DNA from 4 places in the Saccharobesus litoralis genome. Region 1 is predicted to be linked to each of the others. Evidence: predicted binding sites of a transcription regulator. Region 1 holds the regulator's gene; each other region holds the start of a gene.

Region 1 (5,979 bases):
AAGTCCTTGTTACAACGTCAACATGAGAAGTTACACAAAGGTTTACAAAATCCATCTCCAAGCCCATCGCCCGCTCCCAGCTCTATGCAGCAAGCGCAACAAGCAGAGCATTTAGCACAGTTTGCCAAGAAGCAAATTGTCAATAGTGCGCCGAATGAGCCATCTTCGTCAGTAGAAAACACCGAACTGCAGGCGATGAAACAAGAAATGGCTGAAATTCGAAAATTGATGGAACATCAGGTATCAGGTCTTATGTGGCAAGAAATGGCTCGTCGCGAACCTGTGCGAGCTTACTTGGTTGACCGATTAAATAAAATGGGCGTGTCTAACGATGTGTCCGACCAAGTGGCCAGTTTTATTCCAGAAGAGCTAAGTCAAGCAGAAGCATGGGATAACGCTTTAGAGCTGCTGTCCGGCCAAATTAATGTGACTAATAATGACATTCTGCGTCGTGGCGGATTTGTTGCGTTATTAGGCCCAACAGGCGTTGGTAAAACAACCACTATTGCTAAGTTAGCCGCTCATTTTGCTCAATTGCATGGTAGCGACCAAGTCGCCATGGTAACAACAGATACCTTTAGAATCGGCGCGCATGAACAGTTACAAACCTATGCTAAAATTTTAGGGTGTCCATGCAAAGTCGTGCAAAGCCAGGCCGAATTAAGTGAAACTTTGCATCAATTACGCAATAAAAAATTAGTTTTGATTGATACCGCTGGTGTAGGTCAGCGAGACATGAGACTGGCTGAACATTTAGAAACGTTGATGAATGCCAATCAAATAAAAATTCGCAGTTATTTGGTTCTGCAATCTACGGCACAAAGAAGAGTGATGCAGGACGCAATAGAAAGATTCAAACAAATTCCGATTACTGGGTGTATTTTCACAAAAGTGGATGAATGTACCAGCCTAGGTGAAATTATCAGTGTTGCTATTCAAAATGCATTACCCGTTGCATATTTAAGCGAAGGACAGCGAGTTCCAGAGGACATTAGAGTAGCAGAATCTGCTTATTTAGTAGAAAAAGCAGCTCAATTAATGAGCGAACGAAATATTTCTCAATCAAATTGGTTTACAGACGACAGCTTACAGCCTATATATAAATAGAATTTATGAATAATATTAACCAGTTAGGCGATCAGGCAAATGGCCTACGAAAAATGAAAAGTGAAGATAAAGTGAAAGTAATCGCCGTTACCGGTGGTAAGGGAGGCGTAGGTAAGAGTAATGTATCTCTTAACTTAGCGATTTCTCTAGCGCAAAAAGGTAAGCGAGTATTAGTATTTGATGCGGATTTAGGACTTGCAAATCTTGACGTTATGTTGGGATTGCGAGTACATAAAAACTTGTCTCACTTATTAGCCGGTGAATGTGAACTACAAGATATTTTAGTAAAAGGGCCACATGGCATCACAATAGTGCCAGCAACGTCCGGTACAAAAAATATGGTTGAGTTGACCCCTAATGAGCATGCCGGTCTTATCCGCGCGTTTAGCGAATTAGAGCAACAGTTTGACGTGTTGATTGTTGATACAGCAGCCGGTATTTCAGATATGGTTTTGAGTTTTTCTCGCGCTGCTCAGGATGTTTTGGTTGTGGTGTGTGATGAACCAACTTCAATAACGGATGCTTATGCGTTGATTAAAGTGTTAAATCGAGAATATGGTTTGTTTCGTTTTAAAGTTGTGGCAAACATGGTACGCTCGCTGCGTGAGGGGCAAGAATTGTTTGCTAAGCTCTCCAAAGTGACTGATCGCTTTCTTGATGTAGCTATCGAATTGGTGGCTATCATTCCTTTTGATGAAAATGTAAGAAAATCAGTACGTAAGCAAAAAACAATTGTAGAAGCATTTCCTAAGTCACCAGCCGCTATTGCTTTTAAAACGTTGGCGACAAGAGCATCTACTTGGCCTGTTCCAGATACAGCTGGTGGGCATTTAGAATTTTTTATTGAACAGCTGATATTACCAGAAGCATAGGGTATTTACGTGAACAAGGCTGCGGCATATCAAACGGTTGATCAAAAGCAAGTTTTAGTTGAGCAACATGCAGGTTTAGTTAAGAGAATTGCTCATCATATGATGGCAAGGTTACCTGCAAGCGTGATTGTTGACGATCTAATCCAATCAGGAATGATTGGCTTGTTAGAAGCAGCAAGGAACTTTGACGCCACTAAAGGTGCAAGTTTTGAAACATTTGCTGGTATTCGTATCCGTGGAGCAATGTTAGACGAAATTCGTCGTGGTGATTGGGCGCCTCGCTCAGTACATAAAAACAGCAGAATGATAGCAGATGCTATTGCTCAGGTTGAAAAAGAAACAGGTCGAGATGCTCGTGACTCAGATGTTGCAGAGAAGTTACAAGTTGGACTTGACGAATATCACCAAATGCTTAACGATGTGAGTAGTGGGAAAATTATTGGTATCGAAGACCTTGGCGTCACAGAAGATGTTTTAGGTGGTTCCGAAGACGCTGATGATGAGCCATACGGTGAGATTGAGCATGGGGCGTTTCAAGATTCTCTGGCTGCAGCGATTAAAACTTTGCCTGAGAGAGAGGCATTAACTTTATCGTTATACTATGATGAAGAATTAAACCTAAAAGAAATTGGTGCTGTATTAAACGTGAGTGAATCGCGAGTTAGTCAAATACATAGCCAAGCCATGCATAGACTGAAAGGTCGTATGTCATCATGGCAATCATAAGAACAAAATTTTTACGTAGCAAATTACCTTAATTGGAGAATGCTTTGAATACAAATATGAAAGTGCTTGTTGTAGACGACTTCTCTACAATGAGACGCATTATAAAAAACTTGCTTCGCGATCTTGGCTTCACAAATGTTCAGGAAGCTGATGATGGTGCAACGGCATTACCTATGTTGCAAAACGGAGACTTTGAGTTTGTTGTAACCGATTGGAACATGCCTGGTATGCAAGGTATTGATTTGCTTAGAGCGATTCGAGCCGATGAGCGCTTAAAGCATATTCCGGTATTGATGGTGACAGCTGAAGCCAAAAAGGAACAAATTATAGCGGCGGCGCAAGCAGGGGTTAACGGTTATATTGTTAAGCCATTCACTGCAGCTACGCTTAAGGAAAAGCTAGAAAAAGTATTCGAACGCTTAGGTTAGTTTTCACTACTATTGGAGATTAAACTTTGAGTTCAGTTACGCCTTATGTGGACTTAGACACCGCAAAACAGCTTGTTGCTCTATTGGAAAGTGGTGATATTGAGCAAGCTAATGCAATTGTTGAAGAAAGTTCGAAAGCAGCTTCTGAAGAGCTGTTTGCTGAAGTGGGTAAACTCACGCGCCAGCTACACAACTCCCTACAGGATTTTCAACTTGATTCTCGTATCGCTAATTTAGCCAACGAGGACATTCCTGATGCGCAAAATCGTTTGGCATACGTCATTGAAATGACTGAGTCGGCTGCAAACCGGACGATGGATGCAGTTGAAGCCAGTATCCCAGTTGCCGATCAATTAAACGAGCATATTAAAGCGGTTATTCCTACGTGGTCTAAACTCATGAACCGCCAAATCAGCTTGGAAGAATTTAAAGAGTTATGTTATTCGGTCGATGACATACTCAAAAAAGCGGATAGTGACTCTGATTTACTTCGCAGCCAATTAAATGATGTCTTGATGGCTCAAGATTTCCAAGATCTAACGGGTCAAGTTATACGACGCGTTATTGATTTGGTGCGCGAAGTAGAAGAAAACTTAGTTCATTTACTAACTGTATTCGGGACGCCTGTTGAATCACAAGAAGAACAAGCCGAGACGATATCAGGTCTGGATGAATCCGCAGAAGGGCCAATTGTCAACGCTGAAGAGCGCACTGATGTAGTATCTGGCCAAGATGATGTTGATGACTTGCTGTCAAGTTTAGGTTTCTAATAAGAAGGAAGGTTTCATGGCCTTTGATGCAGACGAAGATATATTGCAAGATTTTCTTGTCGAGGCAGGGGAGATACTCGAATTACTTTCTGAACAACTCGTTGAGTTGGAAAACAACCCTGAAGACGCAGATTTATTAAATGCAATATTTCGTGGCTTTCACACTGTAAAAGGTGGAGCAGGCTTTTTAGCATTAACAACTTTGGTTGATGCCTGCCACGGTGCAGAAAATGTGTTCGACATTTTAAGAAATGGTCAACGTTCAGTAACTCCTGAGTTGATGGATGTTATTTTACAAGCGTTAGATACTATTAATGAAATGTTTGCATTAGTTAAGGCTCGTGAAGAACCTGACCCTGCCGATCCTGAGCTACTTGAGGCATTGCATCGATTGTCTGAACCTGAAGGCGCTGAAAGCGTCGCCGCACCTGAGCCTGTCGCCGCTCCAGTAGAACCAGAACCTTCTCCCATTGTTAGTAATGAACCTGAGATTTTCGACCTGCCAGGTAGCAGTGTTGAAGATGGCGGTAGTATAGATGAAATCACAGATGATGAATTTGAAGCCTTGCTTGATGAACTGCATGGTTCAGGGCGTGGTCCCTCAGTTACATCGTCAGTAGAGACAACCTCGACTTCAGCGCCAACGCCAAGCGCACCACCTTCCGCAATATCGATGGACGTTGGTGGTAGTGACGAAGATATTACCGACGATGAGTTTGAAGCCTTACTTGATGAATTGCATGGTAAAGGCCAATTCGGAGTCGCAGAAGCTAATGTTGCAGCCACACCGGTTGAAACAAGTCCTAAACCAGTACAAGCGCCATCGTCTGTTTCAAGTGACGAAATTACGGATGATGAATTTGAAAGCTTACTTGATGAATTACACGGTAAAGGTAAAGGTCCTTCAGTCACTGACGTCGTTTCTGATAGTAAACCAAAAGACAAAAGTAGCCAACCAGCTAAACCTGTAGAACCACCTAAACAGGCTCCAGTAGCTCCTGAGCCTACGCCTGCTGCACCTAAGCCTGTTACAAGTGCACCAGCGCCAGTTAAGAAACCTGAGCCAGATAAGCCTAAAATGGCTGATAAGAAAAAGCCGGCTCCAGCTGCACCAGCGCAAGAAACTACAGTCCGAGTCGATACTTCTCGTTTAGACCAAATCATGAATATGGTGGGTGAGCTAGTTTTGGTTAGGAATCGTTTAGTCAGTTTAGCGAATGAAGCTGATGAACGTATGTCTAAGGCCATAGCGAATTTAGATGTGGTAACCGGTGACTTGCAAGGCGCCGTGATGAAGACCCGAATGCAGCCAATTAAGAAAGTGTTTGGGCGTTTTCCTCGTGTTGTTCGTGATCTTGCACGTTCATTAAATAAAGAAATATCGCTTGAGCTCGAGGGTGAAGAAACCGATTTAGATAAAAACTTAGTTGAAGCATTAGCGGACCCTCTTGTTCACTTGGTTCGTAACTCAGTGGACCATGGCATTGAAATGCCAGATGATCGTGAAGCTAAAGGCAAACCACGCTGCGGTATTGTAAAACTAAGTGCTTCGCAAGAAGGTGATCATATTTTACTGACCATCACAGATGATGGTGCAGGTATGGATGCAGAAAAGCTTAAAAATATCGCCATTAATAAAGGTATTCTAGATAGCGATGCTGCCGCTAGGTTGTCTGACAACGAAGCCTATAATCTAATTTTTGCGCCTGGCTTTTCTACTAAACAAGAAATATCTGACATCTCAGGACGAGGTGTTGGTATGGACGTTGTTAAAACTAAAATCACCCAGCTAAATGGTTCTGTCAATATTCATTCTGAATTGGGTACAGGAACAAGGCTAGAGATTAAAGTCCCTCTAACGTTGGCGATTTTGCCAACCTTAATGGTCGTTGTAGCCCAACAAACTTTCGCTTTACCTTTAGCAGCGGTGAGTGAAATCATCAATATGGATTTATCTAAGACCAATACGGTTGATGGGCAATTAACGATGATCGTTCGCGAAAAGGCGATCCCCTTGTTTTATCTAGAAAAATGGTTAAATCGACTCGGTTTACCTTCTGGTGACACGGATGGGCA
Region 2 (5,979 bases), 540 kb from region 1:
TAATCTCAGTCAGCATGCTTCATCCTGACCTCGCCCCTGTTAGTCGTCATTGATTGTTTTAGGTCTTGTGTTTTCAAGTCTGGCCGAAACAATTGCATCTTCGAAACTAGCTCCTATTTATAAGATTCGATTCCATTCGCTATCGAAGTTCTCAAACTATTTGTTACGGTCACGTCACAGTCCTAAGTTTTCAATCACAAACCAACAACGCTGTATCTCTACTTAATGTCTTTATTCCGATCAATTTATCTATTTTTTACGCTGAATAAGGCAAGCCACAACCACCAAACGTCAATCATCACCCGGTGTTAATTAACACCCTCACACAGGTAAATTAAACATAAGACAGGTTTTAAAGCCTTGTTTTTATACCAAGTGCTCAGCGAGTGATCATGTGAAAACAGTTAACTTACAGCTCATAGCCTTGGTCCTACAGCAAAATAAAAAGCCGTATGCTAAAATCTGTTATGTTTTCTGTTTCCAATCAAAATCACGCAACCACCCTATTCGTATAAACAAGCTTTACCCACTCAGCACAATTAAACAGCGTCTATCAAGCTCGTTAATGATTGTTAGCTATACTCTGACACTAGCTGGAGCACTAAAAAACTACCAACGAGTCAGCATTTCAGATATTTACTTGCGCTTGCCCTAATAGCTATATTTAGCCGTAAAGAAATGCGCTCTGTTCCACATAACAACTAAGATCCATTCAGCTAGTACCTTTTCAGTAAAAATGATCCATTGAACCTCTTGTAGGTCACCTTCAGGCCAATATTTAAACCATTGTGACTCGCGTACCCATCGGCATATAAACCGACCTACACTGAAAAACGTCAACCAATCAAAATCGAATTAAAAAAATCCTAACTTGTGCATATAACTTGCTGTTAAAAAAATAAATTGATCATTGAACTCATCATTAAGTGATAACCATAAAGAAAATATTGCTGATCATCTGACTTAAAAAATCTGGCTTAAAAAGCAGCGGTGTTTTAATCACCGCTTAAACTTTTTTATTAACCAAGTAATGATAAAGCCGCTTGTGGTCGCTGGTTAGCCTGCGACAATACAGTTTGGCTTGCTTGTTGTAATATTTGGTTACGAGTTAACTCGGCTGTCTCTGTCGCAAAATCGGTATCTTTAATTCGCGAGCGAGCGCCTGAAACATTTTCAACAACATTGGATAAGTTTCGAATAGTTGACTGAAAGCGGTTTTGTACAGCACCTAGCTCAGCTCGAGTTGCCCCTATGGTGGAAATTGCCGTATCAATCGCGGCTAAGGCAGCTGATGCTCCGGTTGTCGTTGTTACGTCAACAGTACCAACACCTAAACCTGAAGCCCCAAAGCTAGCACCGGTCGCAGATGATAAATTAACAGAGATAGTTTGACCTGCATTAGCCCCCACTAAAAAAGCAGAGGAAAAAGTACCACTAAGAATGTTTACGCCACCAAACTGAGTGTCTGTTGCAATTCGGCTTAATTCGCTAACTAACGCGGTGACTTCTTGTTGTAAGGCAGCTCGGTCAGCAGAAGTATTGATACCATTTTGCGACTGAATGGCTAACTGACGAATACGCTGCAATGAGGTTGTTGTTTCTTGCATCGCACCTTCAGCAGTTTGCGCTAAAGAAATCGCATCATTGGCGTTTCTTACCGCTTGGTTTAAACCTTGTATCTGCGAGGTCATACGGTCGGTAATTTGCAAACCAGCAGCATCATCTGATGCTCGGTTGATACGAAAACCTGACGATAAACGTTCAAAAGATGTACTTAATGAATTGCCTGAGCCCATTAATTGACGTTGGGCATTAAGCGAAGATACATTTGTGTTTACAAACATAGCCATAATTTTACTCTCCTAATTAAAGCGCACTTCTACTTACATTAACTATATAAATAGCGTGCTTATTTTAGTTTTTTAATAAACCTTGTATTTTTGTATGCAATTCCTCTTTGCACTTAAATTATCGGAGTTTAAAAAAAATCCTTTAGCTAATTAGTTGAGTTTTTTTAGTCTTTTTATTAATTTTAATGCTAAAGATTAAGGCTATACTGACGAGTGTAAAGCGAATCAAATAAAACCAAACAAAAGCCTAAAGTTTGTTTAATTTTGTCGAGTCAGACTAAGAAATTAAAACTTTAGACTTAATTGTTTATCGGCAGCTGATTGTTTTGCGTGAATAAAATTTGTTTATTATTCAGGTAACTACTCAGCGTGTTTATAAATAGAATTGAATTTCTTCCGCTGGTATAAAAAATTACCGTCATACCTGAGTATTCAGGTATCCAGCGCCTTTATTAAAGTAAACGGAGCTCACGTTTACTAAACAAAGTCACTAGATTACCGCATTCGCAGGTTTCTTGTTCCAGACGAAACCTAAGTACCTACGTCCTGTAGGCACGGCAAAGACGAAGTAATTACCAATACAAAGGCGCGTAAAACACATTACGCTGAGTAGATACTTATTCAGTAGTTCTTGTCATGATCAGATAGGCAATGATTAATCGGCTCTGCAAACATAAATGTTAGCTCACAAGGTTTGACTTGCAGGCTTTGCAAACATAAATGTTCGCCCACAAGGGTTTGCTTTGCAGGCTGTGAAACATAAATGTTCGCCCAGTGTGTTACGAGTTACCAACAGTACAAGGAAGGCTGGAAGGTAACGCAACTATATAAAACATGATGGTTTGGCCCATCCCATCGGCATTCAGGTGCAGGTGGAAACCACCTTATGCGGCATTGGTTAAGAGTCACTGTCGTGAGCGATAAGGGAAAGGCAAACACAATGATTTGTCAGGTGTGAGTTAAAGAGACGAACAGCGTAGGTGTCGAAATATTTAACCGTTGCATCCCGAAACCAAGCTACTGGGTGGAGTTTGGGAAGAGCTTAGAGGCAACCTGATTACCAACTAAGCGGGAGCCGGCAAAGAGCTGACGTGAATTTAACTCGGGGTTTTATATGGAACGTAAGAACCAGTCGTTTTGATGTTAACAGATATCCTCGAATGGAAACCCCATGAGAGCCAAGTCTGAATGCAAAGCACTGGGGCGGAGCAATTCGTAGTAGTGATGATGATAGCTGTAATGGTTATCTAGCGAAGGGATTGCCTCGTTTTAAATGAAACTTTCATCAACTGCTGCAGCAGGAGGAATGATTGAATTCAGCAAAACCATTTAGTATTTCGAAATGGACAGTTTATGAAGCCTGGTTACGTGTAAGAGCCAACGGTGGAGCGGCAGGAATTGATGAGCAATCGATGAGTGATTTTGAACAGGACTTGAAGAAGAACCTGTACAAGATATGGAATCGAATGTCATCGGGCAGCTATTTTCCACCGACGGTGAAGCGTGTCGAAATCCCTAAGGATAAGGGCGTTCGAGTACTAGGCATACCCACGGTATCAGACCGAGTTGCACAGATGGTCGTCAAGATGGAGTTGGAGCCTGAATTAGAATCGGTATTCGATAATGATTCTTATGGTTACAGACCTAATCGCAGTGCACATGATGCATTAGCGATAACGCGCCAGCGGTGTTGGCGATACGACTGGGTGATTGATTTAGATATCAAAGGCTTCTTTGATAACTTGGACTGGGTGTTATTGGGCAAAGCGTTACGCAAACATACCAATAACCCATGGGTATTACTCTATATCGAACGTTGGCTTAAAGCGCCAATGGAAACCTCGGATGGTCAGATAATAGAGCGAACGAAAGGAACACCACAAGGAGGCGTGATAAGCCCATTGCTAGCCAATTTGTTTTTACACTACGCATTCGACAAATGGTTGCGAAGAGAACATCCACATGTTCAATTTGCACGCTATGCGGATGATGCAGTGGTTCACTGTCGTAGTGAGCAAGAAGCAAAGGCGTTAAAGCAAGCTATTGAGCAACGCATGTTAGATTGTTGTCTAGAATGTCATCCAGAGAAAACTAAACTGGTTTACTGCTTTGATGAAGGTAGACAAGAAGCACATGAAGTCATTAGCTTTGATTTTCTTAGTTACTGTTTCAGGCCAAGGTTAGTAAGGAATCGGTGGGGTCGCATGTTTGTTGGCTTTACACCTGCTATTAGCCCTAAAGCGAAACAGAAAATTAGAGAGAAAGTTAAAGCGCTCAAGCTACATAAGCAAACGGGGTTAACGATACAAGAGTTGGCGTATAAGCTTAATCCGATGATAAGCGGGTGGATAAATTACTTCAGTCGGTTTTGGAAAACAGCATTAAGGCCACTTATGTCTTGGATAAACCTTAAATTGTTGAAATGGGCGAAGAAGAAATACAAACGGCTGAAATTCAGTTACCAAAGAGCAAGAAAATGGATGCAAAGGGTGTGTAATACACAACCGTATCTATTTTCTCATTGGCAATTTGGTTGCAGGCCGTAAATGGTGAAACGAGAGGAGCCGTATGAATTGAGAGGTTCACGTACGGATCTGTGAGAGGCTGAGGGGGAAGCTCCCTCGGCCTACTCGACCAAAGTTTGACTTGCAGGCTGTGCAAACATAAATGTTCGCCCACAAAGTTTGGTTTGCAGGCTGTGCAAACATAAATGTTCGCTCACAAAGTTTGACTTGCAGGCTGTGCAAACATAAATGTTAGCTCACAAAGTTTGACTTGCAGGCTTTGCAAACATAAATGTTCGCCCACAAGGGTTTGCTTTGCAGGCTGTGTAAACATAAATGTTCGCCCACGAGGTTTGGTTTGCAGGCTATGCAAACATGAATGTTCACCGACAAGGTTTGACTTGCAGGCTAAGCAAACATAAATGTTCGCCTACAACTAGGCCTGAGAGGTATCTTGGTTAGCTTGGTTTTCTTGATTATTCACTTTCGCTTTATAGTTTTGCCATTTTTGATTTAATTCGCCACAACTCCAATACAAGCAAGGCACAAAAATTAAAGTCACAATAGTCGCGGCCAGAACACCATAAGCTAAAGACACCACCATAGGAATTAAAAATTGAGCCTGTACACTTTGTGCTGACAGCATTGGCATTAAACCAATAAAGGTCGTTAACGAGGTTAAGACTATTGGCCTAAACCTAAGCCTACAGGCTTTCATCACCGCCTCTTTGGCATCAAGCCCTTGTTGTCGAAAACGGTTAATGGCGTCCACTAAAACTAGGTTATCGTTTATCACAACGCCTGACGCGGCCAAGATCCCTAACATAGAAAACATACCGTATGCTGTGTCATGAATATAGTGACCAATTAGCGCACCTAAAAAACCAAATGGAATGGCTGACATAATTAAGAAAGGTTGCACGTACGAGCGAAACGCAATGGCCATCAGCATATAAGCCACCATTAATGCTAAGCCTTCTAGCAAAATAACAGTTTGTTTGAAATTACTCTCATCTTTACTGCGTTCGCCGCGCCCATAATCAACGTTAGGATGACGTAACTTCCACTCTGGTACAAAATTCTTCTGTATATCTTGCATTAGCGCAGCTTGGTCTTCACCAACATATTCACCATAGATATAGCCCAATTTTTGACCATCGCGACGGTATATACGTTGGATCCCTGGGCGGATCTCAAAATTGACTACAGACATTAATGGTATTTCACGGCCGTCACGAGTACGAATTTTTAAATTGGCTAAGGTGTCAATTGATTCTCGCTCTGAGCGAGGGTACATAATCTTAACTCGCACATCACCGCCAACCCTTGGTAAACGTTGCACTTCTTGACCAAAGTAGGCTTGCTTTATTTGCTTACTCACCTCTTTTAAATTTAAGCCTAAGGTTTCAGCACCTGGCTTCAGGCTAAACACCATCTCTTGGCTGCCTTTATCAAGATTATCGCGCAACATATGCACACCTTCATAGGTGGCTAAGTGGGCTTTAAAATCACTAACAGCATCTTTTAGCGCTTCAATATCATTCGAGTTAACGGTAAATCCTATACGCGGCTCTTTAGTATTAAGGGTGGCTTTTAGCTGAATTTCCTCGGCGTCTGGGATCTCA
Region 3 (5,979 bases), 770 kb from region 1:
ATAAAAATTAGCACGCATATGGAAACGGAGCTTTTTGCCCAAGTGCGTGATGGTGCGGAAGACAATGCGATTAAAGTATTTGCGACCAACTTAAAAGATTTATTAATGGCGGCACCGGCGGGAGCTAAAGCCACTATCGGATTGGATCCGGGTATACGTACCGGGGTTAAAGTCGCGGTTGTCGATAATACCGGCAAAGTATTAGATACCGCGGTTATTTATCCACACGAGCCACAAAATGCTTGGGATAAATCAAAACGTACTTTAGCTAACTTAGCTCGCAAACATAAAGCGCAATTGATTAGTATTGGTAACGGTACAGGTTCGCGTGAAACTGACAAGCTTGTCGGCGAATTAATGAAAGACGAAGCCGAATTAAAGCTGGTTAAAGTTATGGTTAACGAGGCGGGTGCATCTGTGTACTCGGCAAGTGAGACAGCTGCGCTTGAGTTTCCAAATATGGACGTTTCATTGCGCGGTGCGGTATCTATTGCGCGTCGTTTACAAGATCCATTAGCCGAGCTAGTAAAAATTGAGCCTAAGTCTATTGGTGTGGGGCAGTATCAGCATGATGTGAGCCAGAGCATGTTAGCGCGAGCGCTAGATGCTGTCGTGGAAGATTGTGTTAACGCGGTGGGTGTTGATTTAAACATGGCATCCGTTCCATTATTGACTCGTGTCTCGGGTTTAAATAAAACCTTAGCGCAAAATATTGTTGAATTTCGTGACAGTAATGGCCGATTCCAAAATCGTAGTGAGTTGAAAAAAGTCACACGTTTAGGGCCAAAAGCATTTGAACAATGTGCTGGCTTTTTACGCATTGCTGATGGCGACAATCCACTTGATGCCTCGTCTGTACATCCAGAAGCCTATCCTGTCGTTAAGAAAATTGTTGAGGCTAACCAAGTCGCGGTTAACGAATTGATCGGCAACAGTACTAAATTAAAAGCGTTAAAAGCGGCTGACTATACTGACGAAAAGTTTGGTCTGCCGACGGTTACTGACATTATTAAAGAGTTAGATAAACCGGGACGCGATCCGCGCCCTGAGTTTAAAACAGCCACCTTTAAAGAAGGGGTGGACTCCATTAATGACCTAAAAGTGGGAATGAAGTTAGAAGGTGTGGTGACCAATGTGACCAACTTTGGGGCTTTTATTGATGTCGGCGTACATCAAGACGGCCTAGTACATATTTCAGCCATGTCAGAAACCTTTATTGATGATCCGCGCAAAGTAGTTAAAGCGGGTGACATAGTTAAAGTGAAAGTCACAGAAGTGGATGTGGCGCGTAAGCGTATTGGTTTTACTATGCGCTTAAATGACGAAGTTCATGCCACAGCGAGCGACAATAAAGCGAAAGGTAATCCAAATCAAACCAAACGTGGTGCTGGTAACAACCGCGGTAAATCTGGCGGTGGTCAGAAGAGTTTTGGTGGTAATAGCCTAGGTGGCGGTGCTATGGGTAACGCCTTTGCTGAAGCGTTTGCTAAGGCTAAAAAGTAGTTAATTCAATCCCCTTGATTTTATAAGCGGTGGCTCGATGTCGCACACCGCTTATATTTTGTCTCTCATACTACCCGATTCGACCTGCATCAATATTATCTTTTTTAGGTGGAAGTTTGGGTAAAAATACCGATTTCTGAGCACAATCTATAAAATTTTAGTTAGCTATGAATTACACTATTTGGCTGTCCTTTGACTCATTTAATTAGTGTATAATTGACGATAGAAGTAATTCCCCCTCAAGCCTGAACAATATTGGCTACTAGCCCCTTTTGTTTTTTTGTTTTTTATCAAGCTGAAGGCAATCAAAGTCTCGGCGTTCTTTCCATCGTTCTTCCAGTTCAACGAGATTTGAAAAAGTTTTCTTTGATTTGTTTCTAGCATAGGAAACTATTTGCTCAGCTCTTTGGTAGTGACCAATAACAACAGCCCCAATTGTTTGAAACAACAACTCCTCATCCAATACACCTGATTTTATGCCATAAGCTAGAAATTCATAGTAGTTAAGTAAGTAAGAGTGAGCAGATATACTTTGAATTTTTTTTTGTGTATCAGTTAAGTCGGTATTGCTTAAGACTGTATTACTTGAGTGATATGTTTCGACGTCTTCCTTGCTTATTGTTGTATGGCTTCTACTAGGATAATACCTATTGGCTAAGCGAGTTTGCTCTTGAAATTCTTCCGAAACGCGCATTTGCAATAACACATTTAGAGAGTGATTGGTCTTGTTGTGTTGCCTAGTCAATTGATGCTGGACGAACCACCCTAATATCACAAGAGCACCTGCTGATGTATAACCAAGCAGGTCTATTGCCTCTGAATTCATTTTTGATGCACCACCTTGAGGGATTGCACTTTGCCAAATAGCTACTACTAAGAATAAAAGTGCTAACCCTAGAACACCAAAACCACCCCAAAAAAAACGTTTACCATAAGGTAAAAATTTTGCTTTATTAAGAGGAACAAACACTCCTATAAAGAAGAATAAATAAGAAGCTATCCAAAATATCAATTTATTATCAGCATAGAACCCTTCAGAATGCCCATTCGCACCACATGCAAAAGTAGCTATTAATAAACTTATTGCTATTGATGTGTAGTTGAAAAAGTTTGCTTCGCGTTTAATGATGGAATTAATGGTATCCGATATTGTGTAATGATCTTCCATTGTGTTACTCGCAGTATCCCAAAAACCAAAAAGCCTCCAACAGGAGGCTTAGTACTTAAGTGTGAATGGATATTAGTCAAGATATCCATCTTGTAAAGGAGTGTCTAAATAGCCTTCGTCAATAGAAGGACTTAGAGCAGTCCCATTAATGGCTTTGTTTAAATATATATTTTTCATAACAATCTCCTTAAAATACATTCGTATAACTTATTTATACGTAAGCTTTACGAATTTAGATTACCTCACCTATTATAGGCTATCGGCGCGAGAGTATATAACTTTATATATCAGCCCTGCAATTTATTTGAGCGGCATAAATATTATTGAATATACTCTTAGTACATTTAAGCGTAGTTTAATTGCGCTTAAATGACAGTTATTAATATCAGTTCTTGCTACAGAGTAGAAATTAACTTTGATCTAAATTTACCGCAACAATAACTAGTTCGTCAACAATTACACTGCGATTAATGTATTTAAACGTATTTTAAAGTGTTTAAACTGTCTTTAAATGTTTACGAATAAGATTTTATTAAAAATTAAAACCACGTCCTCTGGGTGTGGATCCTATTTTAATCCAAGTTAGAATGAAAACGTGAATTGATGGAGTCTCAAATTAGTAGCTAAAGTAGAAAGCCATAGTGGCAATGAGGGAGTGGTACTTTGCTCAATTGAACGAGAGGCGCTTGGGTTATGAGGTAGGGGTAGTTGTTAAGTTTAAAATGTTAGCCTAATCAATTTGTTAGGCTAACTAACATTTACTAAAGCTAAATTTGAGCCTATTACAGACCAGCAGCTGCTTTTAATGCATCAACTTTGTCGGTTTTTTCCCATGGAAATTCTTCGCGACCAAAATGACCGTAAGCAGCAGTAGCTTGGTAGATAGGACGCTCTAAATCTAACATGGTTAAAATACCATACGGGCGTAAATCGAAATTAGCGCGCACGATATCCGTTAACTTGTCTTCGGCAATTTTACCAGTACCGAATGTTTCAACACTGATCGAGGTTGGTTCTGCAACGCCAATCGCGTAAGACACTTGAATTTCACAACGGTCAGCTAAACCTGCCGCAACAATATTTTTGGCTACGTAGCGTCCCGCATAAGCTGCAGAGCGGTCAACTTTAGATGGATCTTTACCAGAGAAAGCGCCACCGCCGTGACGTGCCATACCGCCATAAGTATCTACAATGATTTTACGGCCAGTTAATCCGCAGTCACCCATAGGACCACCAATAACAAAACGGCCGGTCGGGTTAATATGGAATTGGGTTTCAGCATTTAACCATTCTGCTGGTAACACAGGCTTGATGATTTCTTCCATTACGGCTTCGCGTAAGTCAGGTGTAGAAATACTGTCACAGTGCTGGGTTGATAAAACTACCGCATCAATACCTGTGATTACGCCATTTTCATAAGCAAAGGTAACTTGTGATTTAGCGTCAGGGCGCAACCAAGGAAGAGTACCGTTTTTACGTACTTCTGCTTGGCGTTTAACCAAACGGTGAGAGTAAGTAATAGGAGCAGGCATTAACACGTCAGTTTCGTTCGATGCATAACCAAACATTAAACCTTGGTCGCCGGCACCTTGGTCTTCTGGACGAGAACGGTCAACACCTTGATTAATATCAGGTGATTGCTTACCAATGGTGTTTAGAATGGCACAAGAGTCAGCATCAAAGCCCATGTCGGAATGAACGTAACCAATTTCGCGCACGGTTTTACGGGTGAGTTCTTCAATGTCTACCCATGCAGAAGTGGTTACTTCACCACCTACCATGACCATGCCGGTTTTAACATAAGTTTCACAAGCAACACGAGCCTTTGGGTCTTGCTCTAAGATGGCGTCTAATACGGCATCAGAGATCTGATCAGCAATTTTATCCGGATGGCCTTCAGAAACTGATTCTGAAGTAAATAGATGTTTAGCCATGGCTTTATCCTCTTGGTTTAGCAGTCTTTAGCAAACTAACAAGTAGTTGACTGGATAAGTCGGTTATTTCGATGGTTTTTTAGCCATCGACAAAGTGCGCACAGTGTATTCATTTTAAATTAATTTGCAAGTTTTTACGTCTAGACGTCTAAACGTCTTTATGTGAAAACGTCTAAGCCTAGTTTGCTATCGACGATACGCGGTAAAACTTGATGTAGATCAGATCAATTGAGCTTAACGCTGACTCTATTCAAGTCGCTGGCCAAAAATTGATCTCACGCAAAGTTCCTTTTTTAAGAGTTGTTAATTTGATCACCAGCAAAGAAGCTAGATAGGTGATCTATGAACCAAGAACAAACTTCAGAGTTGAAGAGCCGAGAAAGAAATACCTTTCTGTTTTTGACTATTTTTCTCGCCCCCATTTTGTCCATCATTATTGTTGGTGGCTATGGGTTTATGGTGTGGATTAGCCAACTGTTATTTGGTCCTCCAGGCGCATAAGTCTGGTGGATGACTATTTTAGGAATGGCAAGGTCTAACCCGCATGATTAATCGTAGCCGTCGCGGATTTTTAACCGGTAAGCGTCATTGGCAGCCAGCCATGCGTTTACCTTGGTTGAAAGATGAGCAAACATTTTTCAATTTATGTGATCAATGTGGTGATTGTATTGCAGCGTGTGAAACTCAGCTTTTAAAGCGTGATAAACAAGGCTGGCCACAAGCTGATTTTTCAACTGCAGAGTGTACATTTTGTCAAAAATGCGTTGCCGTTTGCAGCAAGGCCATGTTTGTTGATGACAAGAGCCAAAAACCCTGGTCTGCCAATATTCAAATCAACGATAAATGCTTTGCCAGTCATGATATTTATTGTCAAAGCTGTCGAGACGCGTGTGATTCCAGGGCCATTCACTTTCGTTATATCGATTCAGCTATTCCTAAACCTGAAATAAACCTGACCGATTGCAGTCAATGCGGCGCTTGTATTGAGTCGTGCCCGCAGCAATCAATCGACTTTAATCTAACTCAACCCTCTACCACGGAGTAAATGAGCTATGTCCGCAGTACAAGAAGCGAGCCAGCCCGAGTACCACGTAGCCAGTTTTGTTGCTCAGGCGATACCGGCACAAATTCAAAAGGTGCAAAACAGCATTTTAAGCCAAGCCGGCAGCGAAATTCACGCGGTAAGTGATGAAGGCAAAATTGTTTTTACGATTGAAGCTGATAGTCAAAATCGCATTGGTAAAACCATTGATGACATCAAACAAGATAGCGCCATTTTGACTTTGGCGCCGGTATACCACCAATTTTTAACAGAACAAGTTTAATTTCACTGGGGAATAATATGACTATCAATCGCCGAGAATTTATCAAAGC
Region 4 (5,979 bases), 530 kb from region 1:
AAAGAATGTGTGTATTTTAAATTTAAGTTAATTTGACTCACACTGCTGCTTGCTGTTTCTCGCGTTGCGCCTGATAAGCCTCTTGTTTGGCCGATTCAGGAATTTGCGCCCACGCGTTTTTAATAGGAAGCATGAGGTTAATCACTTCCTCTAAAATCTGCAAATTATTTTGAATATGGGCATCGGTTAAACGACCTATCATGTAGTCGTAAAGCGCAAATAAATTATCTCCAACTTCGCCACCCGCATCTAAATCTATGGTATCGCGCAAATTAACAAGTATGGCATTCGCTTTTGACAAGTGTTCAGCTTTACCTTCAAACTCTTTGCGTTCCATACAACCTTTGGCATAAGCAATTTTATCTAATGCGCCTTGCATTAACATCAAAGTTAGTTTGTGAGGATCTGCCAATGCGACTTCTTGTTTTAAGTTGCCTTTTTTATAGGCATTTATACCTTTTCTATACATTTTTAAACGTCTCCTCTTATCCTAACAAGCCTAATGAGGCATTTAATGCGTTACCTGTTCTTTGTAATTTAGATACAGTTAAATCAAGGCTAATATATTTATCACGTAAAATTTGTTCGTAGTTGGAAATTTGTTGATCCACTCTTAAACGTTGATCAAACAATAGCTCTTTTTGATCTTTCATCGCCGATTCGCGTGCTCGCAATAACCCACCGTATTGAGTGTATTGATCAACATAATCATACATTTGCGATGCAATACCTTGGTCGGGATCGGTAAATAGCGTGGCTATTTCATCAAAATAATCATCCAACGCTTCATCTAATTTATCTTGACCGCTACCAAAACCATACTCATCGGTGTCAGAAATTTGCAGTTTACCATCGTCGTCAAATGACACACCAATCTGAAATAAGGTGCCTAAAGATGAATTATCAACCGTACCCGATACTAACGAAGCTAACCCAGATTGAATACCGCGCACCATAAAGTCACCAGCTAACGCGCCGTCTTCTTCTAATTCTGACTGACCATATTTGGTTAACGTGGTGATGGAATCCATTAAAGAGTTGTAGTTGTCGACAAAATCGGTAATTTTATTTTCGAGTGCATCTTTATCTGGGCCAACATCCAATGTCGAAGTTTTGTATACTGGATTACCGCCCGTATCCAGATAATCGACATCTGATAATTTAGATACTTCAAAAGATACGTACTCAATAACGTTTTCAAATTCGTTAGTGGCACTTTCCACCGCTAAGCCATCAATAACGGCTTTGGCATTAGATGCCGCTTGATTTTCAGTATTGCTATTAGCATCGGCTAACCAAGCCATTAATCCATTGGTGGAGGTTAATGCTAAATCATTGCCTTCGCCGGTTACGTCCGAATTAAGTACTAATTTAGCACCCGCTGATGTACCTGTATCAATAATACTGGCGGTAACACCAAAATTGTCCGTTGCATCATTAATTGCCGTTTTTAATTCAGCCAGCGTGGTAGTTGAAGTAACCGCGATATTGAAGGTGTCGCTGCCGACAGTAAAGGTTAGAGTGTCATCACCGCTAGCAACAGTATCAGACGTACTGGTAAAACCGGTTGCGGTATCAGCATCAGCTGAAACAATACGACTGCCTTCGGCTAGTTGTTCAACTGATATTTGATACTTGCCTTCCAGTGCACTGTTACCGGCTTCTGCTGTAAACGGACCATCATCTTCTTCACTTACATCGGGATGAGATGCACGCGCAGAACGGCTTTGTAGATTATAGTCATTTTTCAGTTCATCTATGGCATCTTTGAAGCTGTCCATTTTCTCCATCAAGGTGCCAACGCCGGAAATTTGCGCTTCAAGCTCTTCTTCTTGCTTATCTAAACGCTCGTATTTAGGCGTACTCTCAGCTTCTAACAGCTGCGAAACCAAACCATTTAGATCCAAACCTGAACCAACACCTATCGACTGAATGCCCATAGTGAACCTCTACAACCTACACTTCGTTATTTAATAACACTCCCAATCCAACGGTTTCACCAATTTCTGATTGGAGTGACTTGATACGCTCTGATAATTTTAGCACTTCCTCGGAAGGAATTTGCCTAATAACTTCACCAGAACCCGCATCTGTGACTTTAATAATTGACCGATTGGTTTCATCATCAAAACTAAAACTCAAATCTTGATTTTTAGTTTGTACAAATGCTGAAACGTCAGCTAAAGCCGATTCAATGCTCTCAATATCTAAATTATCGGCATTGCTCTGGTTTACTTTAGCCTGTTCATAATCAGAAAACTCAATAATTTTGCCATTATCGCTAGAATTTTTCGCTTCGTCTAACTCTACTGCTTTTTGATTGACGGTATCTAAAGCGGCATTGCCTTGCTCTTGGCCGCGCTCTTGTTTATAAGCAAAATTAATTCCAGATTGTTGCGATCCAATTTCCATTTCAACCTCCGAATATAAATAAGAATAAAATGCCTTTCTCACTAAAGTATTCGTCGGTGTGTCCGATAAAACTATTGAACAACGAAACACACCGACAGTTAGCTGAGTTAACTAAGGCATTAATCCTTTATAAATATAAACTCAACTAACTATTAACCTAATAAAGATAAAGCCGTTTGAGGACGTTGATTGGCCTGACTTAATACTGAAATACTCGCTTGTTGTACAATTTGGTTACGCGTTAATTCAGCTGTTTCTGTAGCAAAGTCAGTATCACGAATTTGTGAACGAGCGCCTGATACATTTTCAATAACATTCGATAAGTTACGAATTGTTGATTGAAAACGGTTTTGTAAAGCACCTAATTCGGCACGTTGTGTACCAATTGACGAAATTGCTGTATCAATTGCCGTTAACGCTGAAGATGCGCCACTTGCCGTTGAAATGTCAACTGTGCTCACACCTAAACCTGATGCACCATAACTAGCACCATTAGATGATGAAAGGTTAACTGAAATAGTTTGACCTGAGTTAGCACCCACTAAAAATGCCGCTGAATAACCGCCACTCAAAAGTGCAGTACCACCAAATTCAGTATCTGTACCGATTCGACTCATTTCTGAAATTAATGCAGTCACTTCTTGTTGCAATGCAGCTCTATCCGCTGAGGTATTAATACCGTTTTGTGATTGGATCGCAAGCTGACGAATGCGTTGTAATGATGTTGTGGTTTCTTGCAATGCACCTTCTGCAACTTGCACAACTGACACACCGTCATTGGCATTACGTACAGCTTGGTTTAAACCTTGCAATTGCGATGTCATACGATCAGTAATTTGCAAACCGGCTGCATCATCAGCAGCACGGTTAATACGAAAACCTGACGATAAACGCTCGAAAGAAGTGTTTAATTTGTTACCTGCATCAAATAATTGACGCTGTGCATTTAACGAAGAAACGTTAGTGTTTACAAACATACTCATAATAATATCTCCTGAAAACTAATCTTGCTTGTTCCCCTCAGAACGTTGATGCAAGTTAGCTTGCCTTAATTAACTCGTAAGAGTCACCTCTAAACCAATTGAAATCCGGCCCCTCAACCATCATTCAAAATATCGGTATCCCCCTCGTTAATAGTTATCGGTCAGGTCTGAAGAACCTTTAGGATTTTTTTTGATTTTTTTATAAAAAAACCCAAATTATTTTTAAACAATTGAATTTAAATGATTTTTTAATTTTATTTTTTGATAAAAAGATGATGATTAGGTAAATAACTAACCACTTTTTATACTGTGGTCAGTCACAAGGGTTTAGTTTTGTGGGCTCTGCAAACAGAAATGTTTGCCCACAAAGATGGCTTTTGCAGGCTCGCAAACATAAATGTTCGCCCACAAGAGTTAGTTTTGCAGGCTCGCAAACATAAATGTTCGCCCACAAGAGTTAGTTTTGCAGGCTCGCAAACATAAATGTTCGCCCACAAGAGTTGGTTTTGCAGGCTCGCAAACATGAATATTCGCCCACAAGAGCTGGTTTTGCAGGCTCGTAAACATAAATGTTCGCCCACAAAGGTGGCTTTTGCAGGCTCGCAAACATAAATGTTCGTATCTACGATAAATTGGAAAGTAAAGCCGACCCGCAAAACTGACGCCAGGAGGTAGTGAGGATTGAGGTATTTGACCATCATTTTTGCTAGTCGGCTAGTGGGCATTAAATTTAAAGTTTATAACTCATGCCCAATATCAAAAATCAACAGATAAAACAGAGGGAAGCTTTAACTGCTTTTATTGATACAGTTGAATATCCTTGTGAATATTTCAATTTAATACTAGGACTAATACTAAGCAGGAAATGTGCCAGAGAAAACGGCTTGAGGTTTCCCATTACTGGATAACCTCAAGCTAGGACTCAAACTTGGAGAGAGTGAGTATTTTCAAAGAGGGTCGTTAAACAAACTTAAAAACCAATAGTTTCAACAAGCTCGTTTAACCAATAAAAACTTAACGTAGCAATGAACAACTAACTTTAAAGACTCAGATTCTGTTCAAGGCCTTCAACCAAATGCTAGTGCTACACTCGCTATTTAGTTGATTTAAAAAATGTGCATTTCAATTCAAGTATTAGGTGGTTAATTAACCACCTAATAATGATAAAGCCGCTTGAGGACGTTGATTTGCTTGAGACAATACCGTTTGGCTGGCTTGCTGTAATATTTGGCTACGCGTTAAATTAGCCGTTTCTTCTGCAAAATCAGTGTCTTTAATACGAGAGCGCGCGCCTGATACATTCTCAACAACATTAGTTAAGTTTCTGATGGTAGATTGAAAACGGTTTTGTAGTGCACCTAATTCAGCTCGGGCCGCACCTATGGTAGAGATAGCCGCATCAAGGGCAGTTAACGCTGAAGAAGCTCCACCAGTAGTTGTAACATCGACTGTACCTACGCCTAAGCCTGAAGCCCCAAAACTAGCACCTGTCGTTGTTGATAAATTAACTGAGATAGTTTGACCTGCATTGGCACCCACTAAAAAAGCAGATGAGAATGTGCCGCTTAAAATATTCACGCCACCAAACTGAGTATCGGTTGCGATCCGGCTTAATTCGCTGATTAATGCTGTCACTTCTTGTTGTAAAGCAGTTCTATCTGATGAGGTGTTAATACCATTTTGCGATTGAATAGCTAACTGTCTAATACGTTGTAAAGACGTTGTGGTTTCTTGCATTGCACCTTCAGCCGTTTGGGTTAGTGAAATCGCATCGTTAGCGTTTCTAACCGCTTGATTAAGGCCTTGAATTTGAGAAGTCATACGGTCAGTGATTTGTAAACCTGCCGCATCATCTGACGCGCGGTTAATACGAAAACCTGAAGATAAACGCTCAAAAGAAGTACTTAACGCATTACCTGAGCCCACTAATTGGCGTTGTGCATTTAATGAAGATACATTGGTATTTACAAACATAGTCATGATAACTCTCTCCTAATTTTATTAAAATAATTGTGCTTACCTATTGAAAGTCACAATGTCAGAGCCTTTGTTATTGTTTTTGCCTCCGGACAATTAAGTTATCGGAGCCACACAAAAACTCTTTAGAAAAAATTAGGAGGAAAGTTTTGCCGTTTTATAGGCAATTCTATTCCTTATGTATCCTTGTTTTGCCATTCCTTCAAAAATGAAAATTTCTCGTTATCGCTACCTCATTGTTATAACTAAAAAATTACCTGTATCTCATCCGTTTTTACTCTCGCGAAAAAGGTTGGGAGACGCTCCCCCAACCGATCGCTCCTTTTTAATAAAGGTGAGAGCGAGCGATTCCTCACCGTTTGGTTATGTAACCGATCGCACTACCTCCTGGCGTCATGTCCCAAACGGATGGAAACAGAGCCTAGGTTAATTAATAATTAACCTAATAGAGATAAAGCAGCCTGTGGTCGTTGGTTTGCCTGTGACAATACCGTTTGGCTTGCTTGCTGAACAATTTGGTTACGCGTTAATTCAGCCGTTTCAGTTGCGAAGTCAGTATCTTTAATACGTGAACGCGCACCTGATACGTTTTCAACAACGTTAGATA

Evidence for each region. Region 1 encodes FliA, which starts transcription of late flagellar genes. Its sites were predicted from a motif close to CTAAAGNTNNNNNNNNNNNNGCCGATA; they were not measured.
Region 2: C2869_RS15825 (flagellin N-terminal helical domain-containing protein) is a predicted target of FliA. The motif match lies at 1,970-1,996, and genes of this name have one in related genera.
Region 3: C2869_RS10665 (DUF4760 domain-containing protein) is a predicted target of FliA. The motif match lies at 2,929-2,955, and genes of this name have one in related genera.
Region 4: C2869_RS15810 (flagellin N-terminal helical domain-containing protein) is a predicted target of FliA. The motif match lies at 3,551-3,577, and genes of this name have one in related genera.

Annotation. Positions count from the first base shown of each region.
Region 1 is NZ_CP026604.1:3,750,679-3,756,657, forward strand. Features, by position in the region: gene flhF (flagellar biosynthesis protein FlhF) at 1-1,107, shown strand, start outside; gene C2869_RS13470 (MinD/ParA family protein) at 1,113-1,979, shown strand; gene C2869_RS13475 (RNA polymerase sigma factor FliA) at 1,989-2,705, shown strand; gene cheY (chemotaxis response regulator CheY) at 2,750-3,133, shown strand; gene C2869_RS13485 (protein phosphatase CheZ) at 3,160-3,903, shown strand; gene C2869_RS13490 (chemotaxis protein CheA) at 3,920-5,979, shown strand, end outside.
Region 2 is NZ_CP026604.1:4,288,417-4,294,395, forward strand. Features, by position in the region: gene C2869_RS15825 (flagellin N-terminal helical domain-containing protein) at 1,020-1,850, opposite strand; gene ltrA (group II intron reverse transcriptase/maturase) at 3,161-4,396, shown strand; gene C2869_RS15835 (efflux RND transporter permease subunit) at 4,791-5,979, opposite strand, start outside.
Region 3 is NZ_CP026604.1:2,981,104-2,987,082, forward strand. Features, by position in the region: gene C2869_RS10660 (Tex family protein) at 1-1,503, shown strand, start outside; gene C2869_RS10665 (DUF4760 domain-containing protein) at 1,766-2,671, opposite strand; gene metK (methionine adenosyltransferase) at 3,454-4,605, opposite strand; gene napE (periplasmic nitrate reductase, NapE protein) at 4,948-5,106, shown strand; gene napF (ferredoxin-type protein NapF) at 5,150-5,650, shown strand; gene C2869_RS10685 (chaperone NapD) at 5,658-5,930, shown strand; gene napA (nitrate reductase catalytic subunit NapA) at 5,948-5,979, shown strand, end outside.
Region 4 is NZ_CP026604.1:4,281,371-4,287,349, forward strand. Features, by position in the region: gene C2869_RS15790 (hypothetical protein) at 1-41, opposite strand, end outside; gene fliS (flagellar export chaperone FliS) at 38-469, opposite strand; gene fliD (flagellar filament capping protein FliD) at 486-1,940, opposite strand; gene C2869_RS15805 (flagellar protein FlaG) at 1,957-2,412, opposite strand; gene C2869_RS15810 (flagellin N-terminal helical domain-containing protein) at 2,565-3,395, opposite strand; gene C2869_RS15815 (flagellin N-terminal helical domain-containing protein) at 4,542-5,375, opposite strand; gene C2869_RS15820 (flagellin N-terminal helical domain-containing protein) at 5,810-5,979, opposite strand, start outside.